2 linked regions of the Geothrix sp. 21YS21S-2 genome follow. The protein of the gene in region 2 interacts with the protein of the main gene of each other region in a pairwise test. Links are inferred from orthologs where the notes say so. Each region holds a gene or a part of one and is shown on either strand. Other genes may lie near its edges. The genes, in order: recA and RAH40_RS19375.

Evidence for each region.
Region 1: the proteins of RAH40_RS19375 (region 2) and recA interact in binary tests that used the Bacillus subtilis proteins (3 or more experiments, as listed by UniProt). The link is inferred for Geothrix sp. 21YS21S-2 from one-to-one orthologs.

The regions. Positions count from the first base shown.
Region 1 is NZ_CP132910.1:3,232,882-3,246,977, forward strand. The notes cover bases 4,013-6,874. They hold recA (recombinase RecA), read right to left. Parts: upstream 6,038-6,874; coding sequence 4,988-6,037; downstream 4,013-4,987. Other genes in these bases: RAH40_RS14215 (trypsin-like peptidase domain-containing protein), read left to right, coding at 4,013-4,877; RAH40_RS14225 (ATP-binding protein), read left to right, coding at 6,227-6,874. Also shown: RAH40_RS14195 (hypothetical protein), read left to right, coding at 1-395; RAH40_RS14200 (MurR/RpiR family transcriptional regulator), read right to left, coding at 382-1,227; GTP 3',8-cyclase MoaA, read right to left, coding at 1,258-2,265; RAH40_RS14210 (hypothetical protein), read left to right, coding at 2,395-3,579; more of RAH40_RS14215, read left to right, coding at 3,579-4,012; more of RAH40_RS14225, read left to right, coding at 6,875-8,728; RAH40_RS14230 (hypothetical protein), read left to right, coding at 8,732-9,880; RAH40_RS14235 (DASS family sodium-coupled anion symporter), read left to right, coding at 9,926-11,383; RAH40_RS14240 (DUF4097 family beta strand repeat-containing protein), read left to right, coding at 11,428-12,153; bluB (5,6-dimethylbenzimidazole synthase), read left to right, coding at 12,190-12,822; RAH40_RS14250 (bifunctional adenosylcobinamide kinase/adenosylcobinamide-phosphate guanylyltransferase), read right to left, coding at 12,830-13,345; RAH40_RS14255 (histidine phosphatase family protein), read right to left, coding at 13,348-13,917; cobS (adenosylcobinamide-GDP ribazoletransferase), read right to left, coding at 13,914-14,096. UniProt on the Bacillus subtilis protein: Multifunctional protein involved in homologous recombination, DNA repair and competence.
Region 2 is NZ_CP132910.1:4,386,437-4,400,635, forward strand. Bases 5,900-8,864 are described here. They hold RAH40_RS19375 (DNA-processing protein DprA), read right to left. Parts: upstream 7,820-8,864; coding sequence 6,980-7,819; downstream 5,900-6,979. Other genes in these bases: topA (type I DNA topoisomerase), read right to left, coding at 5,900-6,948; rpmB (50S ribosomal protein L28), read left to right, coding at 7,960-8,151; tsaB (tRNA (adenosine(37)-N6)-threonylcarbamoyltransferase complex dimerization subunit type 1 TsaB), read left to right, coding at 8,218-8,864. Also shown: RAH40_RS19350 (hypothetical protein), read right to left, coding at 1-1,133; RAH40_RS19355 (hypothetical protein), read right to left, coding at 1,237-3,285; RAH40_RS19360 (hypothetical protein), read right to left, coding at 3,356-3,898; RAH40_RS19365 (bacteriohemerythrin), read right to left, coding at 4,073-4,471; more of topA, read right to left, coding at 4,510-5,899; more of tsaB, read left to right, coding at 8,865-8,913; RAH40_RS19390 (GNAT family N-acetyltransferase), read left to right, coding at 8,910-9,329; RAH40_RS19395 (N-acetyltransferase), read right to left, coding at 9,364-9,837; RAH40_RS19400 (chloride channel protein), read right to left, coding at 9,869-11,632; RAH40_RS19405 (MarR family winged helix-turn-helix transcriptional regulator), read right to left, coding at 11,629-12,129; RAH40_RS19410 (PQQ-binding-like beta-propeller repeat protein), read left to right, coding at 12,271-13,641; RAH40_RS19415 (hypothetical protein), read right to left, coding at 13,774-14,199. UniProt on the Bacillus subtilis protein: Protein that helps load RecA onto ssDNA during transformation. Binds cooperatively to circular ssDNA, is able to bridge different segments of DNA. Favors the loading of RecA onto SsbA- or SsbB-coated ssDNA and formation of RecA-DNA filaments.

The sequences.
Region 1 (14,096 bases), 1.2 Mb from region 2 along the record:
AGCACCCCTCCGAACGCAAGCGCGCCGAAGCCATCCTCCTGCGCTGGACGGCGCTGTGGACCGGGCCCCGGCGGAGCCTGACCACCACCAATTCCAATCACGGCGCCTTCCTCCACTTCAACCAGCTCATCGGCGCCACCTGGTCCTCCGTCTTCACCTTCCACGCCTCGCCCCGCCACGGGCTTTCCCTGAAGGGCCCGGACCCGGACCGGATCCGGAAGTCCCACCGGGACCGCGACAAGGCCCTCGACCGCAGCGGCCTGGATGCCCTGTTCGACGACTGGTCGGCCCACGCGGAGGCCCGCCCGGCAGGCAATGCCGTGGAGTTCTACCTGGAAGAGGCTTCGGACGAGGTGTGGGAGGCCTGCCTGCAGGAGGCGCTCACTCGTCTTTGACGAACTGGGGGCGGGCCACCCGGTCCGCCTCGCGCACGCGCTTGATGGCCTGGTCCCGGTCGCTGGCCGCCAGGGCCGTGGCGATGCCGTGGGCGAGCACCGAGAAGGCAGCCATGCTGTGCGAATAGAGCAGGTTCTCCCCCGCGACCGGGATGGTGTTGTCCGCCAGCCGGGTGACCGGTGACCCCAGCTTGTCGGTGAAGGCCAGGATCCGCAGGCCCCGCTTGCGGGCATAGCCGGCCGCGTCCAGGGTCTCGGTGGAGTAGGGGTGGAAACTGAAGGCCACCAGGAGGTCCTCGGGTCCCAGGTTGGAGGCCTGGGCCGCGAAGTCGGCCGGGCTGCCCTCCACGGTGGGCAGGCCCGCCTGGGTGAGGAGGTAGGCCAGCTGGCTGGCCATGAGCTGGGACACGCCGCGGCCGATCACGACCCGGTGGCGGGCCTCCCGCAGGCTGCGCACCACGTCCTGCAGCAGCTGCTCGTTCACGCCGTGGACCATCTGCTCGATATTCTGCACGTCCCGCCGCGCCACCTCCAGGAGGGTGGCCGCGGCCTCCTCCGGCGCCTGGAGGAGCCGCTCCCCCCCATAGGAGCGCTTCTTGGCTTGGGCGACCAGGGCCTGGCGCAGTTCCATGAAGCCGGAGTAGCCCAGCTTCTGGGCGAAGCGAACCACCGTGGCCACGCTCGACTGGCTGCGTTCGGCCATCTCCTCCACACCCCAGAAGGCCGCCTCGCCCATGCGCCCCAGCACGCAGTCCGCGATCCGGCGTTGGCTCGAAGACAGCCCCCTCGCACCGTGGATCCTCGCTACCAGGGAGTTCTTGGGGGTGATCATGCACCTAGACTATCAGGCGGAAAAAATTTTTCACCCGCCGATATGGAACATTTCCACCCGGGTCCGCGGAACGGTGCCCTGGGTCCTCAGCTCGGAATAGCGGTCGTCCCGCACCCGCCACCGCTCCAGGATCAGGCCCAGCAGCTGCGAGTCGTCCGCGCCGGCCCGCAGGGCCGTCTTCAGATCCAGGCCCTTGGACGCGAAGAGGCAGGTGTAGAGCGACCCCTCGGCAGAGAGCCGGGCCCGGTCGCAGCCCGCGCAGAACGGCTCCGTCACGGAGGAGACGAGGCCCAGCCAGCCCTTCCCGTCCAGATACCGGTAGTGCCGGGCCACGCAACCGGCGTCCAGGGCGTGCACCCGCTCCATGGGCCAGCGCGCGCCGATGAGGGCGGCGACCTCGGCGGAGGGGACTACGCTGTCCATTTGCCAGCCGTTCCCGGTTCCGACATCCATAAATTCGATAAACCTCAAATTGTGCCCCTGCTCCCGCGCGAAGTCCGCCAGGGGCAGGATGTCCTCCTCGTTCACGCCCCGCTTGAGCACGCAGTTGAGCTTGATGTTCCCGAAGCCCGCGTCGCGTGCGCTGCGGAGACCCTCCAGCACCTGCCCCAGAGGCACGGTCGCGTCGGACAGCCTGTGGAACTTGTCCGCATCCAGCGTATCCAGGCTCATCGTGATGCGGTGGAGGCCCGCCTTGCGCAGCGGCTCGGACTGGGCCGAAAGCAATGAACCATTTGTCGTAAGAGTGACTTCCCGGAGACCCTCGATCGCGGTCAGCCCTTCGACCAGGAGCGGCAGGTCCTGCCGGAGCAGGGGCTCCCCCCCCGTGAGCCGGACCTTCTCGACCCCCGCAGAGACAAAGAGCCGCGCCAGGCGTATAATTTCCTCAAAGGTGAGGATTTCCCTCCGTTCCAGGAACTGGAAGTCCGAGCCGAACTTGTCCCTTGGCATGCAATACGGGCACCGGAAGTTGCACCGGTCTGTCACCGATATACGCAGGGCCCTCATCGGCCGGTCCAGGGAGTCCAAGGCCTTCATGGATCCAGATTACGGCAAAGCGGCATGCCAACTTGGTCAAAATGGAACTTCAACCCCGGGAAACACATGGCATTTTTTTCACGGTTCTTCTCCTCCCCTGATCGCACGCCCCTTCCCTCTCTCGACGAAGTGCTTGCCTCACGTGGCATTCCTGCGGATACGCCCGGCCTTGAGCCCTTCAAGGGCGAGTTCCTGCACCTGAAAGGCGAGGAACGCAGCCACTGGGCAGACGCCCTGGCGGCCAACCTCGCCGGCGGGTGGCCGCTTCCGCCGGATTGGCTGGACGCCCAGTACGACCTTCAACCGGAGATCGTGCCCCTCTGGATGGCGGAACGGGATGGCTTCTACTACCGACCGCACATCGAAGGTCTGGCCTTGCGCATCCGGGTGTGCGGTCAGGTCATGCCCGCCCCCTGGCTCGTCATTTGGGGCATGAGCGCCGAGGATGTGACCGAGCGCGCCATGGACCAGCTTCGCGAGAAATCCAAGGGCAAGCCGTTCAAGCGCCTCCCCTCCGGCATCTACAAGGGTGAGTTCGACGACGGCCAGGCAGCCGCCCGTATCCTCCTGCCCGAGCTGTGGGCGGGCCTCTTCACGGGGCAGAACACGTTCGTGGCCGTGCCCAACGAGGACTGCCTCCTCCTGGCCCCCCAGGTGATCCTGCCCAAGCTGCTGGAAGGCATCGCGGCCGGCCTGGCAGGTCCCGGCCGCCGCATCGCCGGCACCATCTACCAGCAGGTCGAGCACCACCTCCTCCCCGCCAACCTGCAGGACCCCCACCCCATCGCCCAGCCCCAGCGGGAGCTCCGCCAGGGCGACCTCGCGGAGGCCTACCGCGCCCAGGAGCCCCACCTACCGGCCAGCCTGGGCGTGCCCGCGCCCATGGGCCTCCTGCGCACCCAGCAGGGCCGCTCCGTGAGCCTGGCCACCTGGCAGGAGGGCGCCCCCGCCCTGCTGCCCGAGACCGATCTCATCGCCTTCATCGCAGCCAACGGAAAGCCCCTTGGCATCTACTTCCGGCAGACCCTGCCGCGCATCAGTTCCCTCCATGGCACCGCCGTGGACATCTGGGGACCGCGCCGCCTGCGGTACGAAGGCTTCCCCACGGCCCTTGAGCTCGAGCGCCTGGAGTGTTTCGCCACCGGGGAGCAGATGGCCTCCCTCATCAAGGGCGCCAATCCGGCCCCCGCCCCCCGGCAGAGCACGGCCGCCCTGGCGAGCCAGGCCAACCCCGGCGCCCTTTCGGCCCAGGCGTCCAGTCCCGTGCCCGCCCACCTCCGGGGCCTCAGTCTGGGCGTCCAGAACGACGACTGATGCTCCGCACGGCGCTGGCATTCCTCGTCCTGGCCATCCGCCTGGGCGCCCAGACGGGAAGTCCGGCCCTGGACCAGGCGGCCAAGAGCGTCGTCCTCGTCCAGGCCGAGACGGCCCCCGGCCAGTTCCAGCAGGGCAGCGGGGTCGTCCTCGACCAGGGCTTCGTGGCCACCAACGCCCACGTCGTGAAGAACGCCTACCGGATCCGGGTCCTGAAAGGCGAGCATTCCTGGCAGGCGGAGGCTTTGTGCCTCGCAGCCGACCGGGACCTCGTCCTCCTCAGCCTTCCGGGCCTGCCGCTCCCCCCAGCGGTTCCCATCGCCCCGGGCGCCCTGCGCACCGGCCTTTCCGTCCAGGCGTTGGGCTATCCTGGCGGCCTGGGCGTTCGCACGGAACCGGGCCGGATCACCGCCCTCTGGACCTTCCGCGGTGACCGCCTCATCCAGACCGACACCCACAACCGACCCGGTTCCAGTGGGGGCGGATTGTTCACGGAGGATGGCCGGCTCGCCGGGATCACCACCTTCTCCCTGTTCCGGGACGCAGGCGTCGACTTCGCGGTGCCCGTGGACTGGGTGCTCGCCCTCATCCAGGACCGCTCCGGGGCGCCGGGCCTGGCCTGCCCCCTGGTGGTGGTGGACCGGCTGCTGGTGGATTTCGGGGACTTGATGCAGCAGGACCCGGGCAATGAGGCCAACTGGAGCAACCTCACCCGGTGGTGGGTGCGGGAATCCCCGGACAGCCCCGATGCGTGGTTCGGCCGGGGCACGGCCCTGGACCAGAGCCTGCGCCGGGAACCGGAGGACGCGGCCCTGCGCGAGTCCGCCCTGGCCGCCTACCGCCGCGCCGTGACCCTGGCCCCCGGCCACGCCAGGGCCTGGAACAACCTCGGCGCCGAACTGGACACCCTCAACCGCTTTCCGGAAGCCCATGCCGCCTTCCGCAGGGCCGTGGAGGCCGACCCCGGCTACGGCCTCGCCTGGCTCAACCTGGGGTCCAGCCTGGTCAACACCCGCGCCTATGAAGAGGCCGCGCAGGCGCTCGAGCACGGCCTCCAGCTGGTGGGTGACCAGGCCATCGCCTGGGCGCGGCTGGGCTACTGCGAGCTGAGCCTGGGCCGGCTGCCCGCGGCCATGGCCCACTACCGTCTGGCCCTCCGTTACGAGCCGTTCCGCGCGGAGTGGTGGGGCGAGCTCTACAGGGTCGCCATCCGCGCGAGGCAGCCTGAGGAGGCCGAGAGGGCCCTGGCCCGCATCAGGGACCTGGCGCCGGAAATGGAGCAGGACCTGAATCCCTGAAGGTGCCGCCTCCCCCAAAGGCAGCCAACCAGATTCCGACAGGCGGAGGTTCCCCACCCGATGCCCCCCGCACCGGATAGGAACCCGCCCGCCGGAATCCCGGCTGGCTGCTAGCTGGGCCTCAATCCGATCTTCGCCCGGATCAGAGCCTCGATTTCATCGGCCAGCTCGGGGTTGTCCGCGAGCAGCTTCTTGACGTTGTCGGCGCCCTGGCCCAGGCGCGAGTCCTTGTAGCTGTACCAGGAGCCGCTCTTCTGGATGATCTCCAGCTGGGTCCCCAGTTCCACCAGTTCGGACATGCGGCTGATGCCTTCGCCATACATGATGTCGAACGTCGCGATCTTCAGGGGCGGGGCGACCTTGTTCTTCACGACCTTGACCTTGGTCTTCTTGCCCACCACCGAGGAATCCTCGTCCTTGGCCGCCACCAGGGGATCCCCGGTGTTGCCCTTGATGCTCTGGATGCTGCGCACGTCCAGCCGGACCGAGGCGTAGAACTTCAGGGCGTTGCCGCCGCTGGTGGTCTCGGGGTTGCCGAACATCACACCGATCTTCATGCGGATCTGGTTGATGAAGACGACGCAGGTGTTGGTGCGGCTGATGGAGGCGGTCATCTTCCGCAGGGCCTGGCTCATGAGCCGGGCCTGGAGGCCCACCTGCATCTCGCCCATCTCCCCGTCGATCTCGGCCTTGGGCACCAGGGCCGCCACCGAGTCGATGACGATGATGTCCAGGGCGCCGCTGCGCACCAGCTGATCGCAGATCTCCAGGGCCTGCTCGCCGCTGTCGGGCTGGCTGATGAACAGGTTGTCGATGTCCACGCCGAGCTTGCGGGCGTAGTCCGGGTCCAGGGCGTGCTCGGCGTCGATGTAGGCGGCCAGGCCGCCCTTCTTCTGGGCCTGCGCCACCATGTGCAGGGCCAGGGTCGTCTTGCCGCTGGCTTCAGGGCCGTACACCTCCACCACGCGCCCCTTGGGCACGCCGCCCACGCCCAGCGCGGAATCCAGGGAGATGGACCCGGTGGAGATCACGTCGATCCCGTCGATGTTGAGCTGCTCGCCGAGCTTCATGATCGAGCCCTTGCCGAAGGCCCGCTCGATGTCCGCGAGGGTGCGGTTCAAGACCTTGAGGCGGTCGTCCTGATCATTGGCAGTGGCCATGGAAGCTCCGGGGAACGGAAGGGGGGGATTCACGAAGGGGGACGGTCCGGGACCGGCTACCCAAGAATGGGGGCGAAAAGCGAAAAAAACAAGAATTTTTTTCCGGGCCGGCACGCCCGTCCTGGTTTTCAGCGGCCCAACCGATAGTATGGATGGATTCCCTTCCACCCGCCGGAATCGATCCCCGCCATGGAAATGCACCCCCTGCTCGCCCAGCACATGGCGAATCTGGTAGCCTCGGGCGCCCCGCTCCCGGAGGGCCCGGCGTGGACGGCGTTCCTGGAATCGGTGAACGTGGGGCTCACGGCGGGTCCCGCCGCCGCCGAACTGGCGCGGTACCGGTCCCTTGTGGACCACCTCCGGGAGGTGCTCTTCCAGATCGACCGGGACGGCAACTGGTCCTTCCTCAACCCGGCCTGGCGCGCCATCACGGGCTTCTCCGTGGACGAGAGCCTCGGGCAGCCGTTCCTGGGCAACATGCACCCCCTGGACAAGGGCCGGTACCTGAACATGCTCACCTACGCCCTGGAGACCGGCGAGGACACGGTGCGGGGCGAGTTCCAGTTCCGCAAGCGGGAGGGCGCCTACTTCTGGGTGGAGATGTACACCCGCATCACCACCGACGCCGAAGGCGTCGTCATCGGCGTCTCCGGCACCATGAACGACATCACGGAGCGCAAGCTGGCCCAGGCCGCCCTCAACACGCTCACGTCCCGCCTGCGCGCCCTCATCGAGAACATGCAGGGAGCCATCCTCGTGGAGACCGAGCACCGGGGCATCGCGCTCATCAACGAGCCCTTCTGCCGGATGTTCGACATCCCGGTCCCGCCGCACCTCCTTGCCGGCAGCGAGGCCACCGAACTCATGGATCTGGCCCTGGGGGCCTTCCTCTACCCTGAGGACTTCCTGGAGCTGCAGTCCTCCCTCCTGGCCGAACGCAAGGTGACCAGCGGCCTCGAGGTCCCCCTCGCGGACGGCCGGGTGCTTTCCATGGACTTCGTGCCCATCGACGCGGGAGAGGATCTCTTCGGCCACTTCTGGCTCTTCCACGACATCACGGGCCGCAAGCGCTCCGAGGCCCAGCTGGCCCAGGCCGCGCTGGACATGGAGATGAAGAACTGGGAGCTGAGCCAGGCCCGTGACGAGGCGGTGCAGCTGGCCGGGCTCAAGTCGGAATTCCTGGCCAACATGAGCCACGAGATCCGGACGCCGATGAACGGCATCATCGGGATGACGGAACTCATCCTCAACACCGCGCTCTCCGTCGAGCAGATGGACTACGCGACCACCATCCGCACCAGTGCCGCGACCCTCCTGCGCCTGATCAACGACATCCTCGACTTCTCCAAGATCGAGGCCGGGAAGATGGAGCTCGAGCGCATCGGCTTCGATCTCCAGGGCCTGCTGGACGACCTCCTTGCCATCCTGGGCTTCAAGGCCCACGGCAAGGGCGTCGAGCTGGCCACGTGGATCCAGGGGGCGGCGCCCACCAAGCTCCTGGGCGACCCCACGCGGCTCCGGCAGGTGCTCTCCAACCTCACCGACAACGCGCTCAAGTTCACCGCGGACGGCTCGGTCACCATCCACGTCCTCGTCGCCGAGCGCACCGCGTCCTCCGTGCTCCTGCGGTTCGAGGTCCGGGACACCGGCATCGGCATGTCGCCCGAGGTCGCGGGCAAGCTTTTCCAGTCCTTCTACCAGGGAGATTCCAGCACCACGCGCAAGTACGGCGGCACCGGGCTGGGGCTGGCCATCTGCAAGCGCATCGCCGAGCTCATGGAGGGCGCCATCGGCGTCGACAGCGTCCCGGGCGAGGGAAGCGTATTCTGGTTCACCGCGCGGTTCCAGCCCCAGGACGCCCCCCAGGAGACGGGCCTGCCCGACGCCCCCTTCCGGTTCTTCCTGGCCGGGCTCCCTCCCGCCACGGCAGGCGTCCTGGACGCCCAGCTGAAGGCGTGGGGCTACGAGGCCACCGTGGTGGAGCCCAGCCTTGACGGCCTGGCCGTCCTGCGGGAGCGCTGCGCGGCCCTGGACGACAAGACGCTCCTGGTCTTCGGGTCCCAGGGCGGGATCCAGGCCGGCATGATGGAGTTCCTGCAGGCGGTGCATGCGGCCCCGGGCCTGGGCGGGCTCCGGCTCATCATGGCCCATTCGCTCTACGAGCAGGACGAGGCCCGCAAGCCCACCTCGCTGCCCATCACCGAATTCCTGCCCCTGCCCATGCGCAAGTCCCACCTCAAGGCCCTCCTGGAGCGCAGCAAGGACGCCGTGCCCCTGCCGGCGGTCGCCGAGGCCGCGCCCCGGGAGGGGATCCAATCCCAGGCCCGCCTCCTGGTGACCGAGGACAACGCCGTGAACCAGAAGGTGGCCATGGCCATCCTCCGCAAGTTGGGCTATTCGGCGGACCTGGCCAACAATGGGCTGGAGGCCGTGGAGATGGTCCTGGCCCGGGAGTACGACCTGGTCTTCATGGACTGCCAGATGCCGGAGATGGACGGCTTCCAGGCCACCCGAGCCATCCGGGCAAGGGAGGGGGGGGAGCGGCGCACCCCCATCCTCGCCATGACCGCGAACGCCATGCAGGGGGACCGCGAACGGTGCCTGGAAGCCGGCATGGACGACTACATCCCCAAGCCCATCACCATCGTGGACCTCAAGAGCGCGCTCCACCGATGGCTTCCTCCGGCCTGACCCATGACCAATTCCGACCGCACCATCGACAACGCCTACGCCATCCGCATGATGCTGCAGCGCCTCTGCGTGGCCAGCATGAAGGTCTCCCTGGGCTGCCGCGACAAGCGGGGACTGTTCCAGATCCTTTTCCAGGAACCCGGCCGCATCGGCATCCGGCTGGGCCCCAAGGAACTCGAGGAATGGGCCCTGGCGCCCGAGGAGAGCGTCTCCATGACCTTCGACGACCGCGGGTTCCGGTACGAGACCGTGCTCGCGTTCGTCGGCCCATCCGAGCTCGAGGGCGTCCCCTGCGCCGCCTTCACCCTGCCCCGGACCCTGCGCCGGGCCGACGACAACCGGCTGGCCCACTTCGCCCCGGACGTGGCCCCCCTGGTCACCTTCAGCAACAGCAAGAACGCGGTCCTCGACGGCGAGATCCGCGGCTTCGGCAACGACGGCTTCGAACTCGCGCTTAAGGACTCCTCCCAGAAGATCGAGGACGTCCTGAGGATGGGCGAGGAGTCCACCCTGGACCTGGCCCTGGAGGACGGCCTCCTGCTCACCGCCTCCGCCCGGGTCGCCTACTTCGGGGCGAACTTCGTGGGCATGAAGTTCACCGAGCGCGTGGACAAGACCCTCCTGGGCCAGTACCGCACCTGGCTGGACACCCAGCAGCGGATCCAGGCCCAGCGGGACCGGGAGAGCTTCGAGTCGGGCCGGGCCCCGGCCAAGGGCAGCAACCTCCCCCAGGCGCGGCTATGGGTGGACCGCCAGCCCACGATCCTCATCCTCACCGAGCGGGAGGAGTTCGCCCGGCACATGGCCGAGGCCCTGGGCCGCAAGTTCGGCGTGATCAGCCTCGACTACATCACGGGGCCGGTGCGCCCCTTCCTCAAGCCCTTCGGCGGGGACGAGGCCGACTGGGGCCGGGTGAAGCTGATTCTCATCCACAACCATCTCCGGCTTGCCAGTCCCCTGGAACTTTCCAGGCAGGTGGTCGAACAGGAAAAATGCACCCTCCCCATCATCCTCGCCGGGACCGACGAGGACGAGGATCTCAAGCGGAACCGAGCACTGGCCGCGGGCGCCGTGGATTTCCTGCCGGTCGAGCCCTTCAGGATCCTGTCCGTTCTCCGCAAGCTGGACGAAACGCTCAAGTTGTTCGCCTAGGACAACTTGGCAGGGAGTATCCTGGTCCCATCACCAGGAGGACATATGAACTCGAAATTTGTGAAGGCCCTCGGCCCGATCATTCTCTGGCTCGTGCTGCGACTTCTGCCCGTACCGGCGGGCCTGACTCCGGCCGCGTGGCACTTCTTCGCCGTCTTCGCCGCGACGATCCTGGGCCTGATCCTCGAGCCCCTGCCGCCCGCGGCCGTCGGGTTCATCGGCGTCTCCTTCGCCGCCATCATGTGCTACGTCTCGCCGACCCCCGCGGGCTCGGTGGCGTGGGCCCTGGCGGGCTTCTCCGACAAGACGGTCTGGCTCATCTTCGGCGCCTTCATCTTCTCCATCGGGTATGCCAAGAGCGGCCTGGGACGACGCATCGCGCTCCTCCTGGTCAAGCTCCTCGGGCGCCGGACCCTGGGCCTGGGCTACGCCATCATGCTGGCGGACCTGGCGCTCGCACCCGGAACCCCCTCCAACACCGCCCGCAGCGGCGGAACCATCTTCCCCGTCATCAGCAACATCCCCGCCCTGTACGGCTCCGAGCCCGGCCCCACGGCCCGCAAGATCGGCTCCTACATCATGTGGACCGCTTTCGCCTCCACCTGCGTGACCAGTTCCCTGTTCCTCACGTCCCTGGCGCCCAACGTGGCCGCCCTTTCCATTCTGCGTTCCGTGGGCAAGATCGACGTCACCTGGATGAACTGGTTCATGGGCTTCCTCCCCATGGGCGTCCTGCTCCTGATCCTGGTTCCCGTGCTCACCTATTTCATCTACCCCCCCGAAGTGAAGGTGTCCGAGGAGACCCCGGCGTGGGCCGCCGGTGAGCTCAAGAAGATGGGCGCGTTCAAGTTCTCCGAGGGCGCCATGGCCTTCCTGGTGGTCCTCGCGGTCTTCCTGTGGATCGTCGGCTCCAACAAGGACATCCGCCTGCCGCTGCTGGGCTCCAATTTCATCGACGCCACCGCGGTCGTGTTCTTCGTCATCTCGGCCATGATCGTGCTGGCGATCGTTTCCTGGGACGACATCCTGGCCAACAAGGCCGCCTGGAACGTCCTGGTGTGGTTCGCGACCCTCGTGACCATGGCCGACGGCCTGAACAAGGTGGGCTTCGTCACCTGGGTGGCCAAGGCCGTCGCCGCGCACCTGGCGGGCTTCTCCCCGATCCTGGTGATGGGCGCCCTGGTGGCCTTCTTCTTCTTCGTGCACTACCTCTTCGCCAGCCTCACGGCCCACACCGCCGCGGTGCTGCCCGTGGTCCTGGCCTCCGGCCTGGCCATCCCCGGCATGCACGCCAAGGCCTTCGCGCTCCTGCTCTGCTTCTCCCTGGGCATCATGGGCGTGATCACCCCCTACGCCACGGGCCCCGGCCCCGTGTACTACGCCAGCGGCTACATCTCCACCAAGGCCTTCTGGGGCCTGGGACTGTTCTTCGGCCTGCTCTTCATCGCGGTCACCCTCGGCCTGGGCATCCCCTGGCTGACGGTCATCCGCCCCGTGGGTTAAACCCGGCCCGGTTCCCTCCGTATCCTCACCGAACGGAGGGAACCATGCTTCGCCTTGCCCCTGTCGCAGCCTTCATCCTCATCGCCCCGCTGGCGGCCCAGACCGTGATCGTCCAGCCCGCCCCCGGCGTCAAGGCCACGGAGACGCGCACCGTCCCCCTGGCCCCGGGCGCGCCCCTGAAGGTCCGCAACGTCAACGGCCACATCCGGGTCGCCGTCTGGGACCGCGCCGAGGTGGAATTCACCGGCGCGTTCACCCCGGCCAGCGGGAAGGAGCAGGTCAAGGTCGTCCTTGAGCCCAAGGGCGGCGGCCTGGAGATCCGGGGCGAGCACCCGAAGGAGTCCCGCAACGGCCCGGTCTGCGACATGGACCTCAAGGTGCCCCGTTCCGCCCTCGCCTCCCTGGAGACGGTCAACGGCCTGGTGGAACTCAAGGACGTCACCGGCGCGGCCGAGTGCCGGACCGTGAACGGCGAGATCAGCCTCGAGGGCCTCAAGGGCTCCCTCAAGGCGGAGACCGTCAACGGCGGCATCCGGGGCCGGGGCCTTTCCGGCCCGGTCAGCGCCAAGACCGTCAACGGCGGCATCAGGCTTTCCGCCCAGGGCCTCACGGGCCGCCTCAAGGCCACCACCGTCAACGGCGACCTGCGGATCAGGAGCGAGGGCGCCAAGGACGTGCACGTGTCCCGGCGCAGCTTCGAAGCCTCCTTCGGAGACGGGGCCCAGGTCCTCCAGCTCAAGACCGTGAACGGGGACATCACCCTGGATTGATCTACACTGGCCTGAGCTGCTGAGGACAGCCCGACCATGCCGGCATTCCCCCCCCACTTCCAGTTCCAGCTCCAGGAGCTGTTCCGCCTGCGGCGGGACGTGCGCCGCTTCCGCCCGGACCCCGTGCCCGAGGACCTCTTCACCGAGCTGCTGGAGGCCGCCCACCACGCGCCTTCCGTAGGCCTCTCCCAGCCCTGGCGCTTCGTGCGTGTGGACGACCCCGCCCGGCGCGAGGCCGTCATCGCCGAGTTCCAGCGCGCCAACGACGCGGCCTCGGCCCTCTACGACTCCGAACGGGCCCGCCTCTACCGCAGCCTCAAGCTGGCCGGCCTCAAGGAGGCCCCCATCCACCTCCTGGTGTGCGTGGAGACGGACCCCGACTCCGGCCACGGCCTGGGCCGCCAGACCCAGCCCGAGACCCTGCGGGACTCCGCCGTCTGCGCCATCCAGAACCTCTGGCTCACCGCCCGGGCCAAGGGCGTGGGCGTGGGCTGGGTGAGCATCCTGGAACCGGACCGCCTGCGGACGGTCATGGACCTGCCCGCCACCTGGGGCTGGGTCGGCTACCTCTGCATCGGCTGGCCCCTCGAGGAGCCCGAGATCCCCGTGCTGGAGATCGCCGGATGGGACCACCGCAACCCGCTGGCGAAGCACCTTCTGCAGCGGTAGGCCCCGTTCATTTGAGCCGCACCGGGCACCCCGCCACGAAGAGCCAGGCCTCGTCCGCCGCCTTCGCCGTGGCCTGCCCCAGCCAACCGGCCAGGTCCCGGAAGCGCCGCAGCGCGGGATCGGCGGGTACGGGACACCACCCCACCTCGTTGCCCACGACGATGACGGGCCAGGGCAGGCGCGCGAAGGCCTCCAGCTCCCCGTTCCAGGCCTGGAGGATCGCCTCGTCGGAGGCCTCCATGCGGTCCCCCAGCCAGAGCGTGAGGCAGTCCAGCACCACGCCCGAAGGCGGAGGATCGAGGCTCTCCAGGGCGGCGGCGACGTTCCGAGGCGCCTCCAGGGTGCGCCAGCCGGGGCGCTCAGCGCGGTGGCGCGCCACCCGCGCAGCCATCTCCCCGTCGCCGGGTTCGGGGCGGTAGGTGGCCACGAAGACGGTGTCCCCGCCCCAGGCCGCGGCCCGCTCCACCGCCCAGGAACTCTTCCCGCTGCGCACGGGCCCGGTGAGGAAGAGGATCCGTCCCATGGTCAGCCCGCGGGCCGGTTGTGGAAACGCAGCACCCCGCGGCCGGCGGCATACGCGTCCACCCGCGTGAGGCCGTAGGGCTGCCACGACAGGTCCAGGGCGCGGGTCGCGGGCAGGCCGATGTAGTGGGCCAGGATGGCCCGCAAGGGGCCCCCGTGGGCCAGCACCAGGGTCGCCCCGTCCCCGTCCAGGGCCCCCTGGAGCGCCAGGAGGGCCCGGCCCGAGCAGGCCAGGAAACTCTCGCCGCCCGGGGGCACGCCCCGCACCGGGTCCTGGAAGAAGGCCTCCGCTTCGGGTACCTGGTCCCACGGAAGGCCCTCCCAGGCTCCGAAGGACTGCTCCGAGAGGCCCGGCAGCACGAGGCTGGGCAGGCCCAGGTCCAGGGCGTGGTCCCGGGCCCGGCCCAGGTCCGAGGTGAGGACGCGCTGGATGCCCAGGCCGAGCAGTTCCTCCTTCACCCGGGGCCACTGGGCCCGCCCCTCCGGGGTCACGGGCAGGTCCAGGCGCCCCAGGGGCGCCCCCTTCGCCGCGGCCTCCGTGGGCCCATGGCGGAGCAGGTAGAGGGGCATCATCTCGCCACCAGCGCCAGCAGCACCGCCCCCTCCACCAGCTGGTTGCCGGCGCCCAGCAGGTCCCCGCTCTGGCCCCCCAGACGGCGCTTGAGGTAGAGGGCCCAGAGCCCCAGGGCGCCCAGGGCGGCCAGGGCCGCCTTGCCCAGGCCCGGGCAGTTCCGGCAGAGGCCGTTGGCCAG
Region 2 (14,199 bases):
CCCACCGGCAGGAGGGCGTTGACGCCCCAGGTGCCCGAACCGGGCACGGCGGACCACGCCAGGGCCGCTCCGCGGGGTTCGGCCACCGCCAGCCCCCCGTTGAAGATCCCCGCCACCAGCCGCTGACCGAGCCACGCCAGGGCGCCCACGTGGACGGATCCCGGCGGCAGGGCCGCGGGCCGGGGGCGGGCAAGCACCCATCCCTCCTTGCCGCGGCGGTAGAGCCCCGCGTCCGTGTCCGCGAACGCGAGGCCGCTCGCGGCCATGACCTTGCGGGGTGGGGCGGGCAGGAAGTCCTCCCGGGCCCGGCCCCCGGGGCCGAAGCGCAGCAGGCGCCCCCCGCCCGCGGCCAGCACCTCGGCACCCTCCACCGCGGCCGAGGTCGCGTCCTCGCCGCCGGGCACCGCCGCGAGGTTCCCGCCCAGGGGCCCCCGCGCCAGGCCCAGGGGGGTCACCACGGCCACGTCGGGCCCCGGGCAGCCCACCCACTCGATCCAGGGATCCGGCGTGGGCAGAAGGGTGGCGCGGGCCGCCTCGATGCGGCGCAGGCCCTCCTCGCCCCCGGCCAGGAGCAGGCCGCCCGGGCCCAGGGCCACGGCGCGCACGGAATGGCCGTCCAGCTTCTGCAGGGTCCGGGCCCCCCAGGCGGCCCGGAAGAGCCCCTCCCGGGCCCCGATGAGCAGCTCGCCGCCGGGCGTCTCCGCCAGGGCCCGCACGTGCAGGGTCCCGAACCCCGCGGCCAGCTCCTGCCAGGCGCCGCCCTCCCGGAGGTAGAGCCCCCCCGCCTCCAGGGCCGCCACGGTCCGTCCCCGCCACAGGGCCACGCAGGCCGCCCGCAGCGTGGGGAGGGCCCCGGAGGCGTCCCCGTCCTCGTCACGGATGCCGGAGGCCCCGGCGGTGGCGAGCGACGTCTCCGAGGCCGCCACGCCCTCCACCTCGCCTCCGCCCCAGCGCTCCGCGGCGAGGCCCTCCGCCTTCACCGGCAGGAGCTGGAGGGGCGCCTCGCCCCGCCCCGGCTGGGACAGGGCCCGGGCCAGGTCGCGGGAGATCTTCAGGTAGGCCAGGGTCCCCAGGGCCGCGGCTGCGGCCAGGGCAGCCAGGACCGCGCGGCGTCGGTTGGGGGAGAGGGACATGGGGCCGGCCGGGTTGGAAGGAATCGAGGAATGGGAATCCGGAGAACGTGGATCAACCATACCCGAAAATGCCGGATTCCTGTGCCCTGGTGCCCGGGTTTGCCTATTTCAAGTTTTCCAGGGCCTTCGCGGTGGCCTCCAGGAGGGCTCCGGGGCCCACCGGGCTGCCGGTGGCGCGGACCATCCACAGGTCGGGCGTGAGCCGGCCCTGGCGGGCCATGCGCTCGAACTCGGCGCCCAGGTCGCCGGTCTTGTCCACCTGGCGCTGGATCTGGAAGGCGATCATGTGGCCGATGGGGTAGTCGGGCAGGTACAGGAAGCTGCTGACCATGTGGCTGTAGACGCCCAGGAGCACGCAGTCCTTCTGGCCGAAGACGGGGGCGTAGTACGTGTTCCACACGTCGCGGCTGATGGCCAGCGTGGCTTCGCGAAGCTGGGCGGGGGTGGCCTGGGGGTGGTCGTACATCCAGTGCCACACGGCGGTGTCCACCATGCCCACGCCCGCGATCTCGAAGGTGCCCCAGAAATCGTTGAGCACAGCCAGGGCCTTGGCCCCGGCGGTGGGGGCAGGCTGGCCCAGCAGCTCCAGGTCGCGGGCCTGGAACACGAAGGCCAGGGCCTCGGTGAAGCTGGTGGCGGGGACGCCGGCCATGAGCGGGTGCTCGACGCCGTTCAGGGAGAAGGTCTGCTCGACGTTGTGGCCGTTCTCGTGGATGGCGATGTTGAAGCCCTTGTAGTCCATGCCGTCCTTGCCCACGCGGGTGCGCAGGTGGGGGTGGTCGGCGCGGCGCGCGGCGCCCATGGCGTGCCCGGAGCCCCGGGCGGGATCCACCTCGATGTTGCCGGCGAGGTAGTCGGCCTTTTCGGGCGTGAAGCCCAGGCCCCGGAGGAGGGCGGGCATCTCCTTCTTGTAGGCCTCGGCGGTGGGGAAGCGCTTGCGGGTGATGGCGTCCAGCTTGGCCTCGTCCATGCTCGGACGGAAACCGTTGTACCAGACGTCGAAGGGCTCCAGCTTGCGGCCCAGGCGCTGCTCGATGAGGCGGGCCACCCTGGCTACCATGGGCGAGGTGCACACCTCCTTGAGCATCGCGATGGCGCGGGCCTCGGGGAGCTGGCGGCCCTCCTCGTAGCTGCGGGCGATGTGGGTGGGCGCGGCCGGGCAGTAGGGGTCGGCCTTGCGCGCGGCCTGGAAGGTCTGGAGGAGGACCGCGTAGCGGGTGTCGGGCTCGGGGTCGCTGGTGACCTTCAGGGCCGGGGCGGGGCGGTCGGAGTCCTTCACGGCCGCGGGCTTGACGGTGTTGGCGAAGGGGTCCCAGTCGACGTTGGGGTTGTCCACCACCACGGCGGGGATGGTCTGGGTGACGATGCGCTCCATGACCTTCTGGATCTGCCGCTGGCGCTGGAGGCCCTCGGCACCCTGGGCGTACTGGCTCTTGATCTCGTCGCGCAGGTTCCAGTGGGAGAGGAGGCGCTTGCCGGCGGGGAAGGCCCGCTGGCCCTTGGCGTCCACCACGTGGTGCATCCAGATGTTGTAGCCCGCGATGTAGCGCTCGGCGGCCCCGGAGGCCTCGGCCACGGCCAGGTTCACCTCCGAAGGGATCCGCGCGGAGAACCGGTCCACGAGCCTGGCCTCGGCCCACTGGCGGTTGCTCCAGGAGGCGCCTTCCCTGAGCCGCTCGTCCAGGGTGGTCATGGGGAAGTTGAGGAGCGCGACGAAGGCCAGCTTGTTGGCGAAGGCGTCGGCCTGGAAGTGGGCCCCGGGGTCGTAGCCCGCCAGGATGTCGTCCACCGGCAGCATGGGCCCCAGGTCCAGCTCGGCGTGCCACTTGAAGTCGCGCCCGATCTCCAGCATGTGGCCTTCCAGGCTCTCGACGACCATCTCCAGGCGCCCGAAGAGCGCGTCCAGGGCCTTGGCGTCCCCGGCGAACTGCGCGCGGGCGAAGTCGGCGAAGGCCGCCGGGTCCCCGTCCTCGGCCCGCCAGAGGCGCGCGGCCTGGGCGAGGCCGCGCTTGACGCGCCCGGCCTGCGAGGGCCCGTAGCGGGCCGTGAGCTCGGCCTCCAGGGAGGCCTGGGCCACGGCGGGAGCCGCGGCGCGGAGGGAGGGCAGGCCGCAGGACGCGGCGAGGATGGCGGCGATGCCGATGATCTTCATGGGGGACCCCAAGTGGAATGCACCTGGAATTCTACTGGGGATCCCTCGCGCCGGATGTGCCCAAGGGCACTTACTTCATGGCCATCAGCACGATCCGCGCCCTGCCCAGGGAGGAGACCTTCCCGCCGGGCAGCGTGACGTTGATGGTGCCCCTGGCCTCGGGGTTCACCAGGACCTGGTTCCCCGTCTCGGGGCCCACGGCGAAGGTGGCCCCCTGGCGGATGGCCGCGGGGGTCGTGCCCAGGCAGGGGATGCCCGCCTTGACCATCTGCCTCACGAGCACCGTGGAGTCCAGGACGCCCTCGGGGTAGCAGGGGTCGTCCCGAAGGAGGACCAGGTAGTCCGGCATGATCTTCCGGGTCTCCTGGTAGAGCACCCGCCCGTAGTCGGCCCGCCCGTCGCGGACGTCCAGCACCACGATGGTGCAGCCTTCGCCGGCGGCCTCCGCCAGGGACTGGATCTCGGCCGCGCTGCGCCGGTAGTTCGCCACGACCGAGATGCGCGTCTTTTCAGGCCAGGTGCCCCGGGCCGTTTCCATCAGCGGCCCGAAGCCGCCCGCGGAGGCGGTGGTGGCCAAGCCGAAGGCCACGAGGATCCCTGCTCGTCTGAACATCGGAAGCTCCCATTGCTGATGCCGGGCATGAGAATGGGCGCAGCCCCGCGGCCCGGCGCGGACTGCGCCCGGTTACCCTCCCTTGAACGGCTCACCGCGTCCTTGGGGACGCGGTGAGAACGAGTCACAATATCCGTCCTCGGGGGGCAGGCGGCAAGGGGGGCTTTGCGGAATTCAACCCGGGTTGCCGTAACCCTTGAACTCCATGTCCGTTCCCAGGATGTGGTGGCCGAACCAGTCCTGGACGAGGTAGAGCACCTCCTCGGCCGTCACCGAGCCGGGCTCGTGCTTGTAGCGGCGCTGCAGCTCCTTCATGCGCTCCCGGAAGTTCTGGTGGACCTCCTTGTGGGCCTCCAGGTCCGGGTAGCCCACCTTGGCCATCCAGCGCTCCTCGGAGTCGAAGTGCATCAGCGTGTAGTCCACCAGGAACTCGATGCGGTCGTCCATGGGGGGCGGCTGCTCCTCGGCCATGGCCTTGCGGAACTCCGTCACCATCTGGAAGAAGATATGGTGGTACGCGTCGACGAGGGGATTGCCGACGGTGTATTTTTCAGTCCATTCCACGAATTCCATGCGGCTTCCCTCGAGACGTCCACCAGCTTACCTGATTTCTAGCCGAGGGGCTCCTCATAGGCGCAGGCCGGGCAGAGCATGACGGTGATGGGGTCCTTGCCCCGGGGCTTCCGGGTCTTCTCGGTCATGTAGGGGTTCTTGCACGACGGGCAGGCCCGCGGCACGGGCTTGTCCCAGGCCGTGAAGTCGCACTTGGGATACCGGGTGCACCCGTAGAAGATCTTGCCGAAGCGGGTCTTCCGGGGGCTCAGGTCCCCGCCGCACTTGGGGCAGGGGACGCCCAGGATCTCCTTCTTGACGGTCTTGCAGGTGGGGTAGTCCACGCAGCAGACGAACTCGCCGTAGCGGCCGTGGCGCTTGACGAAGTTCTTGCCGCAGGTGGGGCACTTCTCGTCCAGGGGCTGGTCGGGGGGGACCGGGATCCCCTTGGGGTCGGCCTTGCGGATGCCCTTGCAGGCGGGGTAGTTCGTGCAGGCCCAGAAGGGGCCGAACTGGCCCTTGCGCAGGTTCATGGGGGTCGAGCCGCACAGCGGGCATTCCGGCGCGTCCTCGGGCTCCTCCATCTTCTCCAGCTCCTCGGTGTGGTCGCACTCGGGGTAGCGGGAGCAGCCCAGGAAGAGGCCGTTCTTGCCGATGCGCTTGAGCATCGGCGCCTTGCACTTCTTGCATTCCACCCCGGCGGGGATGCCCGCCTTGAGGTTCAGCATGTCCTTGCCGGCCCGCGCCAGCAGCTTCTCGAAGGGGCCGTAGAAATCCTTCATTGCCTTCAGGAAGGTCAGGTCCCCTTCCTCGACCCGGTCCAGCTGGCCTTCCAGCCCGGAGGTGTAGGTGGGCTCCATGAGCTCCCGGAAGCCCTGCACCAGGAGGTCGGTCACCACGCAGCCCAGTTCCGTGGGCTTGAAGCGGCCCTCGTGCTTCTTGACGTAGTCGCGGTCCTGGATGGTGGCGATGATGCTGGCGTAGGTGGAGGGCCGGCCGATGCCGTCCTCTTCCAGCTCCTTGACCAGGGTGGCTTCCGAGAACCGCGCCGGGGGCTTGGTGAACTGCTGGTCGGTGTCCAGGTGCTCGAGCTTGAGCGGCATGCCCACCTTCAGGACCGGCAGGCCCACGGCCTCCTCCTCGCCTTCCTCGGCGACGGTCGCTTCGTTGATCTCCTCGGCCTTCTGCTCCTCCTGGGCGGCCCGGTAGACCACCAGCCAACCAGGGAAGCGCTCGATCTCGCCCTTGGCCTCGAAGGCCGCGGCCTCCCCGCTGGGGAGCTTCGTCTCGGCTTCCACCACCGTCTCGTCGAAGACCGCCGATTCCATCTGGCTGGCCACGGTGCGGCGCCAGATGAGGGCGTAGAGCCTGAACTGGTCGGGCTCCAGGCGGTTCTTCATGCTTTCGGGGGTGCGGGTGATGTCGGTGGGGCGGATGGCCTCGTGGGCGTCCTGGGCGGCGGCCTTCCCCTTGTAGATCCGGGCCTTGGCCGGCACGTAGTCCTTGCCGTAGCGGTCCGCGACGAGCTCCCGGATGGCCGTGACGGCCTCGGGGGCCAGGCGCGGGGAGTCGGTCCTCATGTAGGTGATCAGGCCCACCGGGCCCTCGCCGAAGTCCACGCCCTCGTAGAGGCGCTGGGCGTTCTGCATGGTGCGGGTGACGCTCATGCGGAGCTTCTGGGCGGCTTCCTGCTGCAGCTTGGCCGTGTTGAAGGGGGCCGCGGGGTTGCGCTTCTTCTCCTTGGTCTCCAGGGACGTCACCTTCCAGGCGGCGGCGACGATCATGTCCCGCAGGGCGTGGGCCTGCTTCTCGTTGGAGATGCGGGTCCTGGTCTCCTTGTTGCCCATCTGGACGGGTGAACCCGACAGGCGGGTCAGCTTCATCCAGAAGGCGGGCGGAGTCTTGGCGGCGAAACGGCCCTTGAGGACCCAGTACTCGACCGGGTTGAAGGCCTCGATCTCCCGCTCGCGGTCCACGATGAGACGCACCGCCACGCTCTGCACGCGGCCGGCGCTGAGGCCCCGGCGCACCTTGTCCCAGAGCACCTGGGAGACCTTGTAGCCCACGAGCCGGTCCAGCACGCGCCGGGCCCGCTGGGCGTCGACAAGCTTCTTATTGATGACGGTGGGGGCCGCCATGGCCTTCTGGATTCCCGAAGGCGTGATCTCGTTGAAGAGCACCCGGTGCACCGGCATGCCCTTGGGGGGCTTGATGGATTCCAGGAGGTGCCAGGAGATGGCCTCCCCCTCGCGGTCAGGGTCGGTCGCGAGGTACAGTTCGGTGGCGCCCTTGGCGGCGGCCTTGAGTTCGGCCACCACCTTGGCCTTGCTGGCGGGGATCTCGTATTCCTCCTGGAAGCCGTTCTCGATATCGACCCCCAGCTTCTTGGGCAGGTCCCGGATATGGCCGACGCTGGCCTTCACCGTGTACCCCTTTCCGAGGTATTTGGTGATGGTTTTCGCTTTGGAAGGGCTTTCCACGATCACGAGCTTGGTCAAGGCAATCTCCAAGTTGCCGATTTGGAACCCTTCATGGGTGATTTGTCAAGCCCTGCGACAAAAATGATAAATCTTCTATTAGATCCGCGGAGCCCAGGCAGGCCCGGGCGGCCCCTTCCCGGATGAGCCGGTTGGGCCCCTCGTGGAGGGGATCCTCGGGGCTCCCCGGGCAGGCCCACAGCTCCTTTCCGTGGTCCAGGGCCAGCTTGGCGGTGACCAGGGATCCGGAGGCGTACCGGGCTTCCATCACAACCACCCCCAGGGTCCAGGCGGCCAAGAGAACGTTCCGCCGGGGGAAGTGCCACTTCAGCGGCCGGGCCTGGGGGGGGAAGGGCGTGACGATGCCGCCCCCGGTGGCGGCGATGCGGTCCATGAGCCTCTGGTGTTCCGGCGGATAGGGATGGTCCAGCCCGGAGCCCATGATCCCCCAGGTGGGCCCCGCCTCCAGGGCCCCCTGGTGGGCGGCGCCGTCGATGCCCCGGGCCAGGCCGGAGATCACGGCCACCCCCGCCGTGGTCAGCTCCCGGGCCCAGCGGCGGGTGCGTTCCCGCCCGGCCCAGCTGCCCTGGCGGCTGCCCACCAGGGCCACGGCCGGCCCGGGCGGCGGCAGGGTGCCCCGCACCCACAGGGCCAGCGGATAGGGCAGGGGGGCCTCGAGCCGGTCCGCCTCCGGGTCCCCCGGCAGCACCAGGCGCGCCTCCCGGGCGGCCGCCTCCGCACGCAGCACGGGGATGGACGCCGCCAGGGCCCCGGCCTCGTCCCGTTCCTCCGGGCGTTCCTCTCCGGCCTGCGCCCGCGCCCAGGCCGCGGCCTTGCGGCTCTCCGGCCAGGGCAGGAGGGTGAAGGCGAGGGCCCAGGCGGCTGCGTCCACGGCGTCCTCCCGAAGGTGGTCCCACGTTGGGTGCGGAGCCGCGGGCGCGCAAGGTCCGGATATTTGAGCTTGCCTTCGGGGTCCCTTTTGCTAGACTGGATGTTCTCTGGTCTTGGCCGTTCTGTGTTCACGAGGTTCCCATGTCCCGTCAGTGCGAAATTTGCGGTAAGAAGCCCCAGTTCGGGAACAATGTTTCCCATGCCCACAACATCACGAAGCGGCGCTGGAACCCCAACATCCAGAACGTTCGCGCCCTGGTGGCCGGCGCCCCCAAGCGGCTGCGCGTGTGCACCTCCTGCATCCAGGCCGGCCGCGTCATCAAGAACGTCTAGCTTTCCGCCATCCTGCGAATCGGCCCCCCGTGACGGGGGTCTTTTCGTTTCCAGGGGAGTCCGGCCTTGATCCTGGGAATCGACACCACCACCGAACGCCTCCACCTCGCCCTCGTGCGGGGGGACCGGACCTGGACCCGGGGCCTGGACGTGGGCATCGGCCGCAGCCACAGCGGCACGCTGCTGCCCACCCTGCAGGAGCTTCTCGGGGAGGCCGGGGCGGCCCCTGCGGACCTCTCCGGGGTCGTGGCCTGCGTGGGCCCGGGCGGCTTCACGTCGCTGCGCATCGGCGTGGCCACCGCCGAGGGCCTGGCCCTCACGGGGCTGCCCACCTGGGGCTTTTCCGCCTTCGAGCTGCGGGGCCGCGCCCTGCGGGAAGGCGGCGTCCGGGGCGCCGCGTGGATCCTCCTGGACGGCCAGCGCCAGGAGGCCTTCGCCCAGCTCTGGGACACCGACGCCGTGACCCCCGCCCAGAAGGTGCCCCTCGCCGGCCTCGCCGGGCTCGTCCAGGGCGCACCCTGGTGGACCCCTTCCGGCTTCCTGGAACGGGTCCGGGCCCACCTTCCCCACCCCCCCCTGGCCCTCCAGGACGAGGAGGCCGCCACCCTTGCGGGCCTCTCCGCCCTGTGCCGCGACCTTCCCCGGACCCCCGCGGAGTCGCCCCTGGTGCCCTTCTACCTGCGCGAGACCGACGCGGAGGTGAACTTCCCCCAGGCCTCCGCCCACCTCTCCGAGGCCCTGCGCCGGGGCCACGCCCGGTGATCACCCACCTGGGCCCCGGTTCCCAGGCGCCCGACTGGATCGAGGACCTGGACCGGCTCGCCTTCGGGGAGCCCTGGGGCCCCCTGGACGACACCGAGCACCTGTGGTCCGCCCCGCGGCTGGCCTTCGCGCGGTGGCGGGTCGTGGAGGCCGCCCAGGAGGCCGAACTCCTGCGCATCGCGGTGGACCCCGCCCGGCGCCGCGGAGGCGAGGGCGGGGCCCTCCTGCGCCACTGCGAGGCCGAGTTGGCGAGGATGGGGATCATCACCCTGCACCTGGAAGTCCGCGTGTCCAATGCCGCGGCCCGAGCCCTCTACGAGCGGGAGGGCTGGGTGGCGCGGGGGTCGCGGAAGGCCTACTACCGGGACGGTGAAGACGCGGCGCTGTACATGAGGGAGCTGCCGGGTCCGGGGTGACATCCACCCCGGCGGGATTTTCCGGAGGGTCCGGTCACAGCTCCGCGGCCGGGACCAGCGCTTTGGTGTACCTGACCAGATGGCAAGGCAGAATGAGCTTGCCCGGCTCCCGGAACGGCAGCACATCGTTGGCATGGAACCCCAGTCCTTCGTAGAACGCGAAAAGCTCCTTCCGCTCGCTCACCACCGTGAGATCCATGAACTTCCCCTCCTCGGCCCGGCAGGCCTCTTCGGCGGCGTCCACCAGCCTGCGCCCCAGGCCACGCCCCTGGCAGTCCGGGGCCACGGACAGCAGGCCCAGATACCAGCGGGATCCCTCCCTCCGCAGGAAGACGGATCCCTTCAAGCCGGAACCGCCAGGCTCCACCAGGAACATTCCCGCCTCCAGGAGGTCCGCCACCTCCTCCGGGCTTGTGCGCTCGCCCCGGATGCAGAAGGCCTCCACGGCGTAGGCGAGGTTGGTGATCCGCACGATCTCGGGGATGTCGGAGGCGACGGCTTTTCGCATGGGACGAGTATGCCCGGCCCCCGGCGGAAGGTCATCCGTCGCCGAGCCTCAGGGCGTGGGCGTCCAGGAGGTCGCTGCGGGTGAGGATGCCCGCGAGGCGGCCGTCGGAGCCCACCACCGGCAGGCGCCCCACCCCCTCCCGCACCATGTGGTCCGCGGCCTCCCGGAGGGAGCTCCCCTCCAGCGCCACGGCCACGGGACGCGTGATCAGTCCGCCCAGGGCCAGGCCGGGGTCCAGGGCCGGGTCCAGGAGGTCGCGCCCCATGACCAGGCCCACGGGACGGCCCTCGGCGTCCAGGAGCGGGAAGCCCTGGTGGGAGGCGCCGGGGCCGCCCTGCCCGAGCCACCGCCGGGCCGCGCCCACCGTCTCGTCGGCGCCGAAGGCCGCCACCTCCCGGGTGGCGTGGTCCCTCACCAGCAGCTGGTCCAGGTGGTCCGCGTGGTAGTCGGCGGGGACCCTGACGCCCCGCCGCGCCAGCTTCCCCGTCATGATGCCGTGGCGCATCACCAGGGCCGAGATCAGGTAGGCCGCCGCGCACCCGCCCAGGAGCGGCATCAGGCCCATGGGCTGCTGCGTGATCTCGAAGGCGAACACGGCCGACGTGAGCAGGCACCGCGCCGCTCCCGCGAAGATGGCCGCCATGCCCACCAGCGCGCACATGCGGGGGTCCACGCCGGCCCCGGGCAGGACCGCCGCCGCCAGGACCCCCAGCAGGGCCCCCAGGGCCCCGCCGATGGTGAACAGGGGCGCCAGGGTGCCGCCCGAGGTCCCGCTGCCCAGGGCCACGGCCCAGGAGACGAACTTCGCCAGGCACAGCAGCAGGAGCGCCTTCGTGGCCAGCGTCCCCCCCAGGATCGCCTCGATGTTGTCGTAGCCCACCCCCAGCGTCCGGGGCGCCAGCACGCCGACGATCCCCACCGCCAGGCCCCCCAGGGCCGGCCACCACATCCAGTGCACCGGCAGCCTCTCGAAGCCGTCCTCGATCCAGTGCAGCGCCCGGGTCGCCCCCACCGAGGCCAGCCCAGCCAGGGCGCCCACGGCGATGTAGACGCAGAGCTGCAGCCCGCTGGGCGGGGCCAGGGGGGCCATGGGGAAGATGGGCCGGATGCCGTGGAGGGCGAAGCGCACCCCCGTGGCCGCCACCGCCGCCAGCGCCACCGGGATCACCGACCGGGGCCGAAGCTCGAACAGCAGCAGCTCCACCGCCAGCAGCACCGCCGCCACCGGGGCCCCGAAGGTCGCCGCCATGCCCGCCGCCGCCCCCGCGGCCAGCAGGGTCTTGCGCTCCAGGGCCGTCATGGGGAGGCGCTGGCCCACCAGGGACCCCAGCGCCCCGCCCGTGGCGATGATGGGCCCCTCCGCCCCGAAGGGGCCCCCCGTCCCGATGGCGATGGCCGCCGACAGCGGCTTCAAGAAGGTCAGGCGCGCCGGGATGCGGCTGCCGTTCACCAGGACCTGCTCCATGGCCTCGGGGATGCCGTGGCCCCGGATGGCCTTGGAGCCGTAGCGCGCCAGGAGTCCCACGAGGAGCCCCCCGGCCACGGGCACCGGCAGGAGGGCCCAGCCCAGGCGGTTCCCCGCCGGCGAGACGAAGTCCATGGAGACCCGGTGGTAGAAGGCCAGGTTCGTCACCAGTCCGATGAGCCGCACCAGCCCCTCGGCGAGGATGCCCGCGGCCAGCCCCAGGACCGCCGCGGCCGCGCTCATCAGGGCCACCCGCGCGTCGATGACGGCCGTGACCCGGGGAACCCGCGCGTCCTCCATGCCGGGCGCGACGGGAATCCCGTCGGTCACCGGCGCCCTCCGGAGGCCCCGTCCTGGAAGAACATGGGCGCCGGATGGCCGTCCTCCGCCGGCGGCGCCACCTTCTCCAGGAGGTCCGCCAGGGCCCGCAGGTCCACGGCCTCCAGCCGCCCCATGCGCTCCAGGAGGCCCTGCTGCACCGGGCTCGGGGTGGCCAGGGCGGCCTTGGCGCCGGCAGCCGTGAGCTCCACCTCCCTGCGCCGGCGGTCCCCGGTGCCCGGGGCCTTGCCCACCAGCCCCTTCTGGTGCAGCTTGCGCACCACCACCGACACCGAACTGGGATCGGTGGCCGTGGCCTGGGCCAGGGCGCCGATGCCCAGGGATCCCTGGTCCTTGAGAACGTGCAGCACGAAGACCTGGGCCGGGCTCAGCCCGCTCGTCCTGCCCTTCGGGTCGTGGGCCATGCGCAGTTCCCGGAAGATCCAACGCAGGGAATCGAAGACCCGGCGGGCGTCCGGCTGGAGGGGAGGAATTGCTGGGGATCCCATGGATTCAACGATAGGCCGTTACGGGCACCCCCGCAAGCCTCCCCACCGGGCACACCGCCCAGGATGGAACACATATGTTTGGACTTAACTGATCCTGGTTTGATAAGATCACCCAAACCCCCACATTACGAAGGATTCCCCATGGCTCTCCCCCTGCCTGCGCTTCTCGCGGCCTCCCTTCTCCTCGCTCCGGGTGCGGACACCCGTCCCCCCGCCCCAGCGCCCGGCGCGGAAACCTCCTGGAAGCTGGTCATGGGAAGCGTGCGCCTCCCGGACGCGCCCCGTTCCGCGGCGGCGCCCCTGGCCTCCCGCTGGTCCCTGGAGGGCCTGGACTGGAACCCGTCCTTCCTCCTCGGCGCCTCGGCCCTGTACCTTCGGGACGGCGACGACATCATCCGCATGGACCTGGACACCGCCCGGAAGGCCTGGTCCGTGACCCAAAAGGGCGCCTTCCTGCGCGAAGTCCCCGGGGCCCTGTTCCTGGTCACCCAGGACTTCCGGATCCTGTGCCTGGACCCGGCCACCGGCGCGCAGCGCTGGGAGGCGCAGCTGGGCAAGGAAGGCGGCGCCGAATTCCACAAGGGCAACCTGTCGATCCTCCAGAGCGCCTTCAAGGGCCCCGTCCTCGCCGGGGACCGCGTCCTGGTGGGCACCTTCGGCGGCTCCCTGTTCAAGGGCACCACCGGATCCCTGTACGCCCTGGACCTGGCCACGGGCAAGACGCTGTGGACGGTCGCGGCCGAGGACGGGGTGGAAAACCTGCCGGTGGTGGCCGGGGACAAGGTCTACTTCGGGGGCAAGGCGGCCTGCTACAAGGTGGACCTGGCCACCGGCGAACAGCTCTGGAAGGCCTCCACCCGCAACGACAACCAGTGGAGCTTCAAGGTCGTGGACGGCTCGGTGCTGGTGTCGTCCGGCCACTACGGCAGCAAGGGCTCCAGCTTCGGCGGCACCCTCTACGCCCTTGACGCGGGGAACGGCGCCGTGCGCTGGAAGTTCGACATCGGCGGCCCCAGCGTCGTGCGGGAGGAGAACGGGCTGCTGGTGGCCCTGGAGTGGGGCATGATGGGCGGGAGCCGGCTGTCCTGCGTCAAGCTTGCCACGGGCGAGAAGGCCTGGGAGCTCAAGGAGAAGAGCTCGGCCAACCCCGTGCTCCTGGCGGGCAGGGCCGTGCACATCAACAAGGACAACCAGGTCTTCGTGGTGGACGCCGCCACGGGCAAGGTCGCCGGCAGCTTCAAGGCCGCGGGCGACTTCGGCATGGGCTTCTTCAAGGGCCCCTGGGGCCGCTTCATGGACCCCGGCGTCCTCGAGGGCCAGGCCGTGGTGGGCTCCTGGGACAAGGCCAGGGGCGAGACCGTCCTGCAGGCCCTGGACCTGGACAAGGGCGCTCCCGCCGGCGAGCTGCGCTTCAAGGGCGAGCTGGAGACCCTGCAGCTCAACCCCACCCACTGCCTGGTGCTGGTGAAGGGCGCCGACGCGAAGTACAGCCTCAAGGTCATGTCCCGGTAGGATGGCTCCGGAACGGGCAGGCCGGGTTCGCCGCCCGGCCTGCCGGAAAAGCGCAAAGCGGTAGCTGTTGGTGCCGCAGGTATTGTTCGAGACGCCCCAGATATCGATCTCCGGCCCTGCGCAAGGGCGGCCCTATTTGAGATCCTCGGGATTGATGGCCATGCGCGAGGCCCTGTGGGGCAGCCGTGTGCTCAGCTTGGCCAGGAAACCCGCGGGATGGCACGTGCCGCAGGTGGCTTCCATGTTCCGGCGCGCCACCCGGGATTCCGGGTTGCTCCGGGGGACGATGTCATGGGCCTTGCCGTGGCAGGTGGAACAGGTGGGGGCGTGGGTCTTGTCCTTCATCCTGGCCGCACTGTGGACGCTCATGGCGACCTCCTGGCCCTGGTGGCCGTGGCAGCGCTCGCACCGGACCGGAGGGAGCTTCTCGTCATGGGGGAGGGCCTTGATGGCGATATGGCACTGGACACAGCTCACACCTCCGTGGGAGCGCGAATGGAACCGCGCCAGGTCGATCTGTTCGTGACACTGGACGCACGCTTCCGGCTTGGGAGGGGC